DNA from 3 places in the Rhodococcus sp. PSi06 genome. Region 3 is predicted to be linked to each of the others. Evidence: predicted binding sites of a transcription regulator. Region 3 holds the regulator's gene; each other region holds the start of a gene.
What was found. Region 3 encodes LexA, which represses DNA repair genes until DNA is damaged. Its sites were predicted from a motif close to CGAACANNTGTTCG; they were not measured.
Positions count from the first base shown of each region.

Region 1 (3,279 bases), on a different contig from region 3:
ACGAGCAGGTCGAGGGTCGTCGAAATATGACAACCGGCCACGACCACTCGACTGTCGACCTCTCGTCCCGACGCGGTTCTGGTGGTCCAGCCATGGGGACGGCGCGTGAGAGAGGTCACGCCGTCGCCGAGGGCGAGTACAGCGCCGTCCTGTTGTAACCGGGCGATCATCGCTTCGGTCAGTGCACCACTGCCGCCCACGGCGCGGCCCGGCGGAAGGGTGTGCATGAGAGCGGCGAAACCGACCATCGGTGCCGTCCCGGGCTCGGACATCGGCGGCCCCGATTGCGCGCCGAACCACGCCAGTGCGGCTTTGAGTCGTTCGCTCGAAAACATTTCATCGAGTAAGGAATCGCCGGTGGCGAGAAACTCCCGGGAGAGCATGCTGCCGCCGTCCGGGGCACCGAGACCCCAGAAGGAGCGCAGTAGCTTCGGTCCGGTGGGCGGCCCGCCGAACGCGCGCATCGTGCGTTCGCTGCGGGGACCCCAGACCGAGACGAAGGCGCGGTAGGCGCGGGCGTCCGCCGTCCCACATGCGGCCGCGATCGACTCGCAGGTGCGCTCGAGGCTGCGGTGGAAGACGATGGCGCGCTCGTCGGTGTCGACGGCACCTGGTGCGAACGCCCACGGATCGCAGTCGATGTAGCGCAGGCCGAAATCGGCGAGGCCGAGCTCCTCGATGATGCCGGTGTGACGAATCATGATGTGGGCGGACGAACCCCTGTCCACCCGGTGTCCGGGAAAACGCTCCACGGTCGACACCGCGCCACCGGCGACGGTGTCCCGTTCGAGTATCTCCACGGACCATCCAGCGTCGGTCAGGTAACAGGCGGAGGTCAGGGCATTGTGGCCGGAGCCCACCACCACAGCGTCGATCACGTCTTCAGGCTACTGGCCCGTCCAGCGGCAGCCTGCGACCCAAGACGGCGAAGGGCCGTCGATCACCCGCGAACGTGAAGTCGCGCAGCACGTCGACGAAGCCCAGTCGCCGATATAGTCGCCAGGCTCGGTTGTCCTCCCGTGCCACCTCGGGTGTGGACAACATCACGTTGTCCGCGCTCACACCGTCGAGCAATCGACGGCACAGTCGCCCGCCGAGGCCGTGCCCCTGACCACTGGGAAGCACGTGCAATTCGGTCAGCTCGAAGTAGTTCTCCAGCGCCGACTCGACGCTGCGCGTGGTGTGCCCCGAGCGACGTAGGCCGTCGCGAACCTGCTGATGCCACCACTGGTGCGGTGCACCGTGGTAGCCGTATGCGACGCCGACCAGTGAATCGGGCCGGTTCGGGTCTGAGTCGGGGAGCAGAGCTCCGACCGCTCGCCAGCCCGGACGGTGCAGATGTTCGCTCCACATCGGAGCCCGGCTCTGCTCGGTTCCGCGTGGGTAACCCATGGCCTCGACGTAGATCGCCAGTGCTTCGAGCAGCCGCTGGCGGAATTCCGGGGGCGTCAGATCGACCAGGTACGGCGTTGTCCGCGCATCGGTGACGACTGTTCTCAACCTTTCTTCGGGAACTTGTCGGTGGGCACAGCTATATTGAAAGCGTCGAACGGGTGTTCGATGATCGGGGCCGAGTGCGCCGGTGGCTTCGTCTCGGATCACGGGTCGAAACTCCCGGAGTTCGACTGTAAGGCTTCGCCACGGTTCCGGGCGCGTCAGGTACGCACCGGAGATTCGAACTGGAGGTGTTCGAGTATGACGATCACGAGGGCATTCGATGCCGGCGTGCGGTCGCCGGTGCCGCGCCAGGCCCGGGTCCTGCTCGGTCGGGCAGACGCACTGCTGTCGGAGTCGATCGGGGAGAGCGACGCGGGAGATCGGTTTCTCGCAAGTTATGCCGCGGCGCTCAAGGGAGCGGCAGCGGTGCTGGCGTCGCTGCCCAATTCGATCGGTGCACGCCCGCGTTCGCGGAGCGCGTGGGTCTTGATGGCGAAGGCGGCACCGGAACTCGCTGTGTGGTCGGACTACTTCGCGTCATTTTCGGCCACTCGTGCCGCTGTCGAAGCAGGCGCGTCGAGCACGATTGCCGATCTCGATGCCGATGACTTCTATCGACACGTGAGTCGTTTTCTGAACTCGGTCGACGATCGACTCGGCGGTCAGTCGCGGTTCGCCTCCGTCGATCCGATGGCCACCCCCTTGTCGGCATAGCCGACCGAGTCGTTCGCCGGGCGTGAATCGCCACGTCACACGGTGTTCGGACGTAGTTTCCGGGACGGCCGTCTCGAAAACTTGGGCGATTATCAGGAACACATCGTGCGAGTAGGTGGTAAGCAGCGGATTCAGCTCGTATCATCGACACTAGGTAGCCGCCAAGGTCAGCTTCCCGTCGTTTCTCAACCGAAACGACCTTCGATATCTGTGCAGGGGGAGGTACCGTGCCACTCTCCGAGCACGAGCAGCGCATGCTCGATCAGATCGAGAGCGCTCTCTACGCCGAGGACCCCAAGTTCGCGTCTCATGTGAGAGGCGGTCGCGTTCGCGCGGCGTCGAGCAGAAGGCGGTTTCAGGCTGCCGCGTTGTTCGTAGTGGGACTCGTGTTGCTCGTCGCCGGTGTTGCTTTGTCGACGAACAGCTTGGCTTTTCTCGTCGTCAGTCTCATCGGATTCTTGTTCATGTTCGGTGCCGGTGCACTGTTCTTGTTCGGCGGCTCCAAGAAGGGAGCCGCAGCGACGTCGGACGAAGGTGGCGCCGCCAACAGTGCCTCCGAATCTTCCGGTCGTGGTGCCGGGTCGAAGTCGAAGGGTGGTCGCAAGAGCGGCAGCTTCACCTCTCGCATGGAAGACCGGTTCCGTAAGAGGTTCGAGCAGGACTGAATCGACCGGGTTCCAGCGAACCCGTACCGCATCGGTCCTCTCCCACAACTTCACGCGTCACGTACAACAGCACCTCACCTTCGGGTGAGGTGCTGTTGTCGTTCGAAGCTGTCAGGTACCGACGCGCTGCGTTGCGGCCTCTGCTGATCGGACCCCGCCCCGGCCGGTGCGGCCGCAAGTGTCCGTGCACGCACGCATCTGGGGCTGCCGCCCCACTTCGCCCCACGATCAGCGAATTTCCCCACTTCCCCCCACATCGGCATGTTGTGGCGTGTCATGACCATCCCGGTTCACCACTACTCGCGCAAAAGCGCTGGTCAACCTGCTGAACAGCAGGCGACGGCACGTTACCGGCCCCGTGGACGTGGCCGACCGATTGCCCGATGACAGTGAAAATTCGAGCCGTCCTGACGCGGCTGAGCTGCAGAAATGCGGATTCGACCAGAAAATTCATGCTGGGAAT
Region 1 covers NZ_JBHNYO010000006.1:90,485-93,763, forward strand. The annotation lists gene ACFI9K_RS09885 (phytoene desaturase family protein) at 1-878, opposite strand, end outside; gene ACFI9K_RS09890 (GNAT family N-acetyltransferase) at 883-1,500, opposite strand; gene ACFI9K_RS09895 (SAV_6107 family HEPN domain-containing protein) at 1,696-2,151, shown strand; gene ACFI9K_RS09900 (DUF3040 domain-containing protein) at 2,379-2,816, shown strand.
Region 1: a site for LexA is predicted at 1,547-1,560, ahead of ACFI9K_RS09895 (SAV_6107 family HEPN domain-containing protein). Genes of this name have one in related genera too.

Region 2 (3,279 bases), on a different contig from region 3:
TATCGAGATCATCACCGGTAGCCACTTCGCGATTGCCGCGCTTCCGTCGTCGATGTTGGCGCGGCCGCCGCCGACGAGGATTTCGGTGCCGTCCGGCGGAGTGATCGACCGCAATGCGGACACCGCGCCGGACTGGGATTCGGCCTCGGTCAGCTCACCTGACGGTTCGCTGTAGGACGCCCGCAGGGTCACGAAGTCGTCTTTGGAACCGAGGAATTCGGCGCGAGCGATACCGGGCGTGGATTCCACTGCAGAAGTCAAAGCCGCAATGGGTGCGCCCTGAGGCTTGACGCCGTCCAGGCCACGAAGAACGACGGTGGCACCGTCGCCGGTCGATTCGAAGTCGGTGCCGAGCGTCTCGAACGCCATACGGGCAGGGTTGTCTTTCGGCAACGCCGTGTAGTCGACCTCGCCGAGCGAGACCTTGAGGATCGGGGTGGCGATGATCAGCAACCCGGCAACGATGACGGCGGCGACGATTCCGGGATGCTTCATCACACGGGTGACGACACCACCCCAGAACTTGTGTGCGCGTGCGTCGCTGCGATCGGACGCAGTACGCGACCAGGTCCAGGAATTGATGTGGGTGCCGAGAATCGCGAGCAGTGCCGGAACGACGGTCAGTGACAGGGCCGCCGCGCTCGCCACCGCGGCCATGGCTCCGAATCCGAGGGATCGGATCACCGCCTGAGGGAAGACGAGCATGCCGGCGAACGCACAGATCAACAGCAGTCCCGAGAAGACGACGGTCTTGCCTGCAGTGGCGACGGTGCGGACTGTCGCGTCGATCGGTGTCGACCCACTGCGTAATTCCTCGCGGAACCTACTGACGATGAACAGTCCGTAGTCGATGGCCAGCCCCAGCCCCAACAGCGACGCGACGTTGATCGAGAACGAACTGACTTCGGTGAATTCGGTGAGGACGCGCAGGATGGCCAGTGAGCTGAGCACGCTCAGAATGCCGACGAACACCGGAACCGCCGCGGCGATCACGCCGCCGAAGATGAAGATGAGCAGCAGCAGGGTGATGGGAACGGCGATGAGTTCGGAGCGGACGAGGTCGCTTTGGAGAGTCTCGCTGAGCGACACGCCGACCACCGAGGCGCCGGCGAACTGCGATTCGATGCCGGGCACCTCGAGCTGGGGCGGAAGTTCCCCGAACGTATTGAACGTGACGCCCGACTTCGTCCCGAGGGAGACGGTCACCAGCGCCTTCGTTCGGTCCTTCGAGACCAGCAATTCCTTGCTCACCGGGTCTGCCGTCCAGTACGAATTGACGTTGCCCAGGGTGTATCGATCGGTGAACCGATCGAGTGTCGCCTGTACGCGTGGCCCGATGTCGTCGATCGTCTCGCCGTCGGGTGCGGTGTAGATCGCCACGATGTCCGGTGTCGGTTGGCCGATGCCCTGTACCAGCTGCGCCACCTCGAACGATTCACTGCCGGCGTCGGCGTAGCCGCCCTCGCTCAGTTTCGAGAAGACGCTCAGTCCCAACACCCCGCCGACGGCGACAACGGCGACGACGACTGCCAGCACCCATCGTTTGTGCGATACGACGAACGAGGCCCAACGGGTCACGACGGTGCTCCGGCTCTGTGGAAATGGTCAGTGGCGACTCGACTCTAGTTGATCCGTGTCGGACCCTCGTGTTCTCATTAGAACAAGTGTTCGATGCAGTGGCGATGTGGAGTGGGGAGGTCTCGATGGGATGGAACGACGGACCACCCACGTGGTCGGAGATGGAACGCGTCCTGTCCGGTCGTCCCAAGCCTGCGGCCGAGGGCGACGGCGGCGACAGCCCGGCCTGGTCGCGAAAGAGGGACGTCTACGACCGCACCATCGACAAACCCGTGGTGTCCACGACGCCGTATGCAGAATTGCACGCGCACTCGGCGTTCAGCTTTCTCGACGGTGCCTCTCAGCCCGAGGAGATGGTCGAAGAAGCGGTACGCCTGGGCCTCGAATCCATCGCCATCACCGATCACGACGGTTTCTACGGAGTCGTGCGCTTCGCCGAGGCGGCCAGAGCTCTCGGCATCGGAACCGTGTTCGGTGCCGAGCTCTCGCTCGACACCGATCGATCGAGAGCCGGAGCGACCGACCCCGACGGCACCCATCTACTGGTGCTCGCCCGCGGTCAGGAAGGCTATCGACGGCTCTCGCGTCGAATTGCGGCCGCCCACCTGGCCGGTGGGGTCAAAGGCAAGCCGCAGTACGACATGGACGAGCTCACCGACGCGGCCGGCGGGCATTGGCAGATCCTCACCGGGTGCCGTAAAGGCCATGTTCGGCAGGCACTCTCGCGCGGCGGTCCGGAGGCAGCCGAGGCCGCACTGCGCACTCTCGTCGACCGCTTCGGTCCCGACCGCGTCACCGTCGAACTCACCCGGCACGGAGTTGCGGACGACGACGAGCGCAACGATGCGCTCGCGACACTGGCTCGCAAATACGGCCTCGAGACGATCGCAACCACGGCCGCGCACTACGCAACTCCGCGCAGCAGGAGGTTGGCCATGGCAATGGCCGCAGTACGTGCACGTAGCAGCTTGGACGAGGCGGCCGGTTGGTTGGCACCGACGGGCGGCGCGCATCTTCGGTCCGGGGCGGAGATGGCCGAACTGTTCGAGCACTATCCGAGTGCGGTCCGCGGGGCCGTCGAACTCGGGCGGCAGTGCTCGTTCGACCTGACGTTGATTGCGCCGCGCCTGCCCCCGTTCGATGTGCCCGACGGTTACACCGAGATCAGTTACCTACGGCGGCTCACCTTCGAGGGCGCGGCCCGTCGGTACGGACCGCAATCGGCGAACCCGGCGGCGTATTCCCAGCTCGAATACGAACTCGACATCATCGAGAGACTCGAGTTTCCCGGCTACTTCCTGGTGGTCCACGACATCGTTCATTTCTGCAAGACACACGACATCCTGTGTCAGGGAAGAGGTTCGGCGGCGAACTCCGCCGTTTGCTACGCCATCGGCATCACCAACGTCGACCCGGTGGCCAACAAATTGCTGTTCGAGCGGTTCCTTGCACCCGAACGCGACGGACCACCCGACATCGACATCGACATCGAATCGGATCGACGCGAAGAGGCGATCCAGCATGTCTATGCCAAGTACGGCCGCACCCATGCCGCTCAGGTGGCCAACGTGATCACCTATCGCGGTAAGTCGTCGGTACGAGACATGGCCCGTGCGCTCGGGTTCTCGCAGGGGCAACAGGATGCGTGGAGCAAGCAGATCACCCGCTGGTCGGGAATCGGAGATCAGGAGGGCGACGGTA
Region 2 covers NZ_JBHNYO010000003.1:114,165-117,443, forward strand. The annotation lists gene ACFI9K_RS05255 (MMPL family transporter) at 1-1,578, opposite strand, end outside; gene ACFI9K_RS05260 (error-prone DNA polymerase) at 1,704-3,279, shown strand, end outside.
Region 2: a site for LexA is predicted at 1,658-1,671, ahead of ACFI9K_RS05260 (error-prone DNA polymerase). Genes of this name have one in related genera too.

Region 3 (3,279 bases):
GGCAGTCAGTCGAGGATACTCAGTCATTCTGCGTGCACTGGGGCCGGTGGTCATCTGCCGGGCGCGTACTCGACCACAGCTCCATCGTGAACCTCGACCACACCGGCAGGCTGTCCCGCATCGGGTGTTGCGGCTCGCACGTTCGCGATTCCGATCAGGCCACCGGCGACGACGACGACTGCCAGCATCCACAGCACCAGCGATCGCATCCGCACCGGCTGACCGGCGAAGTGCGCCGAGGTCTCGTCGAAGGCGCGATCGGCGGCCTCGCGGTCGGTGACGTCGGTCCAGGACGGCTCCAGAACCGGCAGGCACGCTGACGTCTGTGCTCCGTGCGTCTCGAGAGAACTCCGCGTCTGGAGAGAAGTCCGCGTCGCGGGGGAATTGCGCAGCGCGGGACGAGCACGTCGACGACGCTCGACGCCAGTGGACCGGGTACGGACACCTACGGTGGTGGGGCGATCGGTGGTGATGGTCATCGGAACCTCGTCTTCGCTCGTTGGATCGCTTTTTCGATCAGGCGTTCGATGGACGCTTGTTCGAAGTTCTATCACGAGCCTCCGACAAAGTCTGTAGAAAACGCGACACGAGTCGAACAGATGTTTGATTCAACAGCTGATACACGCTAGATTCGTGTCAGAAACCACACGCCACACGAGTCGACACCATCAACTCCAGTCCGCGCAGAATTCATCACGCAGACCGGATCCAGGACATCAGCAGGAGGCCGACAGCATGAAGGACCAGACCTCGACGAGGTCGACCACGGGTTCCAAGACGACGGGTTCGAAGACGCCGGGTTCCGCGACCACCAAGGCCGCGGCCGCGAAGCCCGCCGCGGAGCCGACGCCCAAGGCCATGGAAGTCGGCACCGACATCAGCGCCGGCCTGACGGAGCGACAGCGGAAGGTACTCGAGGTCATTCGGGCTTCGGTGACCGAGCGCGGTTACCCGCCCAGCATTCGTGAGATCGGGGACGCCGTCGGCCTGACGTCCACGTCGTCCGTTGCTCATCAGCTCCGCACCCTGGAGCGGAAGGGATTCCTGCGGCGCGACGCCAATCGCCCCCGCGCGGTCGACGTTCGCGGTCTCGACGAGGTGCAGGCAGATCAGGCTGCCGCTGCGGTCGACGGTTCGTCCGAGGATCAGGATCGCCTGCCGACTCCGACGTTCGTACCGGTGCTGGGGCGGATCGCCGCCGGTGGACCGATCCTCGCCGAGGAAGCCGTCGAGGATGTGTTCCCGCTCCCCCGCGAGTTGGTCGGTCAGGGTTCGCTGTTCCTGCTGAGGGTCGTCGGTGAATCGATGATCGATGCAGCGATCTGCGACGGTGACTGGGTCGTCGTTCGCCAGCAGTCCGTGGCAGACAACGGAGACATCGTGGCCGCGATGATCGACGGTGAGGCCACCGTCAAGACGTTCAAGCGGTCGAAGGGTGAGGTGTGGTTGCTGCCGCACAACCCACTGTTCGAGCCGATTCCTGGTAACAATGCCGCCATCCTCGGCAAGGTAGTCACCGTGATGCGCAAGCTGTAGGAATTGCTTCGGCAGTGACACGGGAAGGGCCGCAGCACATGTGCTGCGGCCCTTGCCGTGTCGAGCGTCTACCGATCGGAGGTTCGGACGAATCAGAGGTTCAGTCCGCGACCGATGATCTCCTTCATGATCTCGGTGGTGCCGCCGTAGATCGTCTGGACGCGAGAGTCCATGTAGGCCTTGGCGATCGGGTATTCCTTCATGTAGCCGTAGCCGCCGTGCAACTGCAGGCACCGGTCGATCAGCTTGACCTGATTCTCGGTGGTCCACCACTTCGCCATCGCGGCTTCCTGGACTGTCAACTTGCCTTCGTTGAGCAGTTCGATGAACTTGTCCACCATGATTCGAGTGGCGGTGGTTTCGGTGGCCAACTCCGCCAACACGAATCGGGTGTTCTGGAACTTGCCGATCGACTTCCCGAACGCCTTGCGGTCGCGGCAGTACTGGATGGTCATGTCCAGTGCCGATTCCATGGCCGCTGCTGCAACCACGGCGATCGAGAGGCGTTCCTGGGGAAGGTTCTGCATGAGGTAGATGAAGCCCATGCCCTCTTCACCGAGCAGGTTGGCGGCGGGCACGCGAACGTCGGTGAAGCTGAGTTCGGCGGTGTCCTGGGCCTTCATGCCGATCTTGTCGAGGTTGCGTCCCCGCTCGAAACCGGGCATGTCGCGCTCCACTACCAGCAGGCTGAAGCCCTGGGCACCCTTCTCGGGGTCGGTGCACGCTACGACGATGATCAGATCGGCGTTGATCCCGTTGGTGATGAACGTCTTCGATCCGTTCAGGACCCAGTCGTCGCCGTCGCGCACGGCCTTGGTCTTGATGCCCTGCAGATCGCTTCCGGTGCCCGGCTCGGTCATGGCGATCGCGGTGATCAGCTCACCCGAGCAGAATCCGGGGAGCCAACGCTGCTTCTGCTCGTCGTTGGCCAGTTCGATGAAGTACGGCGCGACGACGTCGTTGTGCAGCGTGAAGCCGATGCCGCTGTAGCCGCCGCGGGTGGTTTCCTCGGTCACGATGGCGTTGTAGCGGAAGTCCTTGACGCCGCCGCCGCCGAACTCCTCCGGTGCGGCAGTTCCGAGGAAGCCCTGCTTGCCGGCCTCTACCCAGACACCGCGGTCGACGATGTTCTGCTCTTCCCACTTGGCATGGTTGGGCGCTACGTGCTGTTCGAGAAACTTCCGGTACGACTCCCGGAACAGCTCGTGCTCGGGCTCGAAAAGTGTGCGGTCCACGCAGATCTCCTTGTTCGATGCGCACCGTCGTCGACCACGAGAAAGGGGTGTCACAGCGCGGTCGTCGGTGCGACTGACGTCACCGTTCAACAGTACGTTCGCGGTATACCGGGGGTCGATGACCAAAACGTGCGCGATCCGTGACCGCCCCCGCTAAGTCCGCCGGTTCGCGGTGCTTCTCGCGAGCGCCGAGACGATCGGATAGCCGAGCAGGATGCCGAGCGAACCCCACGCGATCCCGCCCAGTTCGACCGATCCGACCGACAGCGTGAGGTCGCCGATGCCCGCGACGAGCGCCGCGGCGACGACGATCAGGTTGACCGGATCGGCAAAGTCGACCTTGGCGTCGGTCCAGATCCGAACGCCCAGCAGCCCGATGAGTCCGTACAGGACCAGGGTCGCTCCCCCGATGACGCCGTCGGGGACGGTGAAGATCAGGGCACCGAACTTGGGAGAGAACGCCAGCACTATCGCGGTGGCAGCGGCGACCCAGTACGCGGCCGTCGAA
Region 3 covers NZ_JBHNYO010000005.1:265,270-268,548, reverse strand. The annotation lists gene ACFI9K_RS09395 (hypothetical protein) at 51-479, opposite strand; gene lexA (transcriptional repressor LexA) at 859-1,536, shown strand; gene ACFI9K_RS09385 (acyl-CoA dehydrogenase family protein) at 1,629-2,771, opposite strand; gene ACFI9K_RS09380 (uracil-xanthine permease family protein) at 2,925-3,279, opposite strand, start outside.